2 regions of the Citricoccus sp. NPDC055426 genome follow, and region 1 is predicted to be linked to the other one. Evidence: predicted binding sites of a transcription regulator. Region 1 holds the regulator's gene; the other holds the start of a gene.
The links. The regulator HrcA, encoded in region 1, represses chaperone genes, less so after heat shock. The targets are predictions, from matches to a motif close to TTNGCACTCGNNNNNNNCGAGTGCNAA.

Region 1 (2,394 bases):
AGGGGGGCACCGCCTCGACGGGCTCGCCGTCCACGAGGAACCCGAATCCGAGGGGGAAGGACTTGGTGCGTCCCTTGCGGTCCTCCAGCACGACCAGGTGGACGCCGCCGGACTTCTCGACCCGCAGCACGGCGCCCGTGAACCCGGTCCCGGTGTCCTCCAGGACGGTCCCCGTGGTCGCAGGGACCTTGGTGACGGTACGGGCGGCAGGGCGGAACCCGCCATCGAGGGTGCCCGGGCCCCAGCTGTTCCATTCCACGTACTTCTCCATTCCACGGCTTCTCCATTCGAAGCTCGGACCGACGCTAGCAAGCGGGCTGGGGGAACCGGGGGATCGGCTCGCGCGGGGACTTGCCGGGGGACTCACCCGGGGAGGGGTCCCGGGGAAGGGTCCCGATTGGACACGGGTACTAGACTTGGCACTTGAATGTGCTGAGTGCTAAGCCGGGTGCTGGCTGGAGACCGAGGGCGGACAGGAGGGACCGATGAGCGAACAACCACGTCGCATGCAGGTACTGCAGGCCATCGTGGAGGACTACGTGTCCTCCCGTGAGCCGGTCGGTTCCAAGGCCCTCGTGGACCGCCATCAGCTGGGGGTGTCGTCCGCGACGGTGCGCAACGACATGGCGGCGCTGGAGGAGGAGGGGCTGATCGTGGCCCCGCACACCTCCTCCGGCCGGATCCCCACGGACAAGGGCTACCGGCTCTTCGTGGACCAGATCTCCGAGGTCAAGCCGCTGTCCGCCGCGGAGAGGCGGGCGGTGCAGACCCTGTTGGACGCCACCGGCGACTTCAACGAGATGATGGCCCGCACGGTGCGAGCCCTCGCGCAGCTGACCAACCAGGTGGCCGTGCTGCAGTACCCGCACGTGGACTCCTCCACCATCCGCCACCTCGAGTTCGTCTCCCTGGCCCCGCACCGCGCCCTGGTGGTGGTGATCCTGTCCTCGGGGCAGGTGGACCAGCGGGCCTTCCACGTGGAGGCGGAGGCGCCCGAGGCCTCTGTGGCGGCGCTCAAGCAGCTCTTCCTGCGCTACCTGGACGGACTCACCCCGGCCCAGGCGCCGGACGGGCTGCGCCTCGCCCTCGCAGAGGTCCCCGCCGAGGACCGTGCCCTGGCCCTCGGGTTCGCCGCCCACCTGGACCAGGTGTTCGCCGCCCGCCGGGAGGACCGCATCATCATGGCGGGCACCGCCAACCTGGCGCGCTCCACCGGTGACTTCCCCCTCTCGATCGGGCCCATCCTCGAGGCACTGGAGGAACAGGTGGTCCTGTTGCGCCTGCTGACCGAGATGGAACAGGATGTGCGTGGTCTCAGTGTGCGGATCGGGTCCGAGAACTCGGGATCCCTGGCCGAGGCCTCCGTCATCGCGGCAGGCTACGGCCCGGGAGCCCCGGGTGCCGGGGCCAAGCTCGGCGTGGTGGGACCCACCCGGATGGACTATCCGGGCACCATGACCGCCGTCCGGGCCGTGGCCCGGTACCTGTCCCGGATCCTGTCCCAGCAACCGTGACGGCAACCGTGGGCACAGCAGTGAGCACCGCAGGACCAGAGACATTCTTCACACCATTCACCACCGGAAGGAACACCGCAGACCGTGGCTGACCATTACGAGGTGCTCGGCGTCGGCCGAGACGCCTCCGCCGAGGAGATCAAGCGCGCCTACCGCAAGATGGCGCGCAAGCTCCACCCTGACGTGAACCCCGCGCCGGAGGCCTCCGACCAGTTCAAGAACGTGACCCGCGCCTACGAGGTCCTCTCGGACTCGGAGAAGCGCCGCAACTACGACGCCACCGGCCATGAGAACGGCACCGGCGGCATGGGCGGCGGATTCGGCGGCGGGGACTTCGGCGGCTTCCAGGACATCTTCGAGACGTTCTTCGGCGGCGGCGGATCCGGCGGCATGGGCGGTGGCATGGGCGGAGGCCCCACCAGCCGGGCCCGCCGCGGCCAGGACGCCCTCATCATGGCCAAGCTCGACCTGCAGGACGCCGTCTTCGGCACGGAGAAGACCCTCGAGGTGGACACCGCCGTGGTCTGCCCCACCTGTGACGGCACCTGCTGCCAGCCGGGCACCCATCCGGAGACCTGCACCATCTGCAACGGCCAGGGCGCCATCCGGCGGCCGGTGCGTTCCATCCTCGGCACGGTCATGGCGGCCGAGACCTGCTCCGCCTGTCAGGGCTTCGGCACCGTCATCCCGGACCCGTGCCGCGAGTGCTCCGGCCAGGGCCGCATCCGCCAGCGCACCTCGCTGACCATCAAGATCCCCGCCGGTGTGGCCACCGGCACCCGGATCCAGCTGGCCGGACGGGGCGAGGCCGGCCCAGGCGGCGGGCCCAACGCCGATCTCTACGTGGAGATCGAGGTGCGCCAGCACGAGGTCTTCGTCC
Region 2 (2,394 bases), on a different contig from region 1:
GATGACCTGGCCACCGGTGAGGATGGCGATGTCAGCGAGCATGGCCTTGCGGCGGTCACCGAAGCCCGGGGCCTTGACGGCCACGGACTTGAAGGTGCCCTTGAGCTTGTTGACCACGAGGGTGGCCAGGGCCTCGCCCTCGACGTCCTCGGCGATGATCAGCAGGGACTTGCCGGACTGCATGATCTTCTCCAGGAGGGAGACCATGTCCTTCACGGAGGAGATCTTGGAGTTGACGATGAGGATGTAGGGATCCTCCAGCACCGTCTCCTGACGCTCGGCGTCGGTCACGAAGTAACCGGAGAGGTAGCCCTTGTCGAAGCGCATGCCCTCGGTCAGCTCGAGCTCCAGGCCGAAGGTCTGGGACTCCTCGACGGTGACGACGCCCTCCTTGCCGACCTTGTCCAGGGCCTCGGCGATGAGGGAACCGATCTGGTTGTCGGCGGCGGAGATGGACGCGGTGGCCGCGATCTGCTCCTTGGTCTCGATCGGCTTGGCCGAGGCCACGAGCTCCTCGATGACGGCGGCGACGGCCTTCTCGATGCCGCGCTTCAGGGACAGCGGGTCCGCACCGGCGGCCACGTTGCGCAGGCCTTCCTTGACGAGGGCCTGGGCCAGCACGGTGGCGGTGGTGGTGCCGTCACCGGCGACGTCGTCGGTCTTCTTGGCGACCTCCTTGACGAGCTCGGCGCCGATCTTCTCGTACGGATCCTCGAGCTCGATCTCCTTGGCGATGGAGACACCGTCGTTGGTGATGGTGGGGGCGCCCCACTTCTTCTCCAGCACCACGTTGCGGCCGCGGGGGCCGAGGGTGACCTTCACGGCGTCGGCGAGGGTGTTCAGGCCCCGCTCCAGGCCGCGGCGGGCCTCTTCGTCGAATGCAATGGTCTTGGCCATGTGTGCACTGTCCTTTCTGGACCTTGGCGTTGCTTGGCAGTGATCAACTGACCTGTGCAGTGCCCGCGACGGACGGCCCGGCGAAGGGCCTCACCACGTTCAGGTCTACCCCGACGGCCACGACCACCCGCATGCCTGCGGGCTTGGCAGTCACAACCTCGGAGTGCTAAGTCCATATTTAGCACTCGCACCCTCCGAGTGCAAACGGTCTCCACCTGCAGACATCCGTTCAGCGTGTGGCCGAATCGTCGGTTCAGCCGGAGTAGTCCGCGTTCAGCACCACCGCGATGCCCGGGATGCGGGCGTCCTGGACCAGCGGCAGCCCCAGTTCTGCGGCCACGGCCTGCGCGGTGGTCTCGTTCTGGGAGTAGTACACGGCGGAGGACTGCACGGGGAAGCCCTGCCAGTTGCCGGTGCCCGCCACGGAGAATCCGGACGAGGACAGCGCGCCGGAGACCCGACCGGCCAGCCCGCCGATCGAGGAGGCGTTGTAGACCTCCACCGGCGCGGAGGCGTCGCCCGTGTCCGCCGCCGCCGTCTCCGACTCCGAGGGGCTCGGCTCCGGGGACTCGGAGGCGGCGTCCGACTCGGAGGCGCTGGGCGTCTCCGAGGGGCTGGGCGTCGCGGACGGGCTGCGCGTCTCCGAGGCGGACGGAGCCGGCTCGGACGCTGCGGGTTCCGTCGGCTCAGCGGTTTCGGGCGAGGCCGAGGCGCTGGCGGAGGACCCCACGGTGGCGCCGGAGGGCAGCAGGGAGGGCAGGATCAGGAAGCAGAAGGCGCCGACCACCAGGGCCAGGGCCGCCGCCACGGAGACCCCCACGAGCCCCGAGGGTCCGGAGGCCACGGGCGGGGCCGCACGGTGGGCACCCTTGCGGTCGGTGTAGGCGGGCACGTCGTCGAAGCGATCATGCGGATACTGGGTCATGGGCATGGACTCGTCTCGGTCGCGGTCGCGGTCGCGGTGCTCAGGCTTCCTGCCGGCGGGCGCTGCGCGCACGGTGGCGGGTGGTCCGTAGTCTACGCAGCCGCTTGACCAGCATGGGCTGGTGCGCGAGGGCCTCCTCGCGGTCCAGCAGCCCGTTGAGCACCTGGTAGTACGTGGTCGCGGAGAGGGAGAACCGGTCCCGGATGGCCTGGTCCTTGGCGCCACCGTACTTCCACCACTGGTTCTCGAAGTCCAGGATGTCCCGGTCCCGCTCGGACAGTCCGGCCGCTGCGGGCTGGGCGGCCTGTGCGGCCTCCTCGGACGGGCTCTGCGGTCCGTCCGCCTCGGCGGCGTGCTGTGCTGACATGGGGTGGTCCTTCCAACGCGATTGCTCCTGCACAGTCTACCGGCCGGAACTACAACGGTGTCATTCGCCCGGCGCTCGCTCGGCATTCGCCCGGCGTTCGCCCGGCGTTCGCCCGCCCCGATCCGGCCGGGTAGTCTGCCGCCGTGGACACCGACCTGATCGCACCCCTGGATCCCGGCTGGGAGCGCGCCCTGGCCCCGCAGCG

Region 2: the regulator HrcA is predicted to act here: its motif matches at 1,076-1,102, upstream of groL (chaperonin GroEL).

The regions. Positions count from the first base shown of each region.
Region 1 covers NZ_JBFARZ010000004.1:236,507-238,900, reverse strand. The annotation lists gene AB0K08_RS08990 (DUF3097 family protein) at 1-259, opposite strand, end outside; gene hrcA (heat-inducible transcriptional repressor HrcA) at 486-1,514, shown strand; gene dnaJ (molecular chaperone DnaJ) at 1,599-2,394, shown strand, end outside.
Region 2 covers NZ_JBFARZ010000012.1:52,421-54,814, forward strand. The annotation lists gene groL (chaperonin GroEL) at 1-897, opposite strand, end outside; gene AB0K08_RS14675 (LytR C-terminal domain-containing protein) at 1,151-1,828, opposite strand; gene AB0K08_RS14680 (DUF3263 domain-containing protein) at 1,863-2,189, opposite strand; gene AB0K08_RS14685 (uracil-DNA glycosylase) at 2,333-2,394, shown strand, end outside.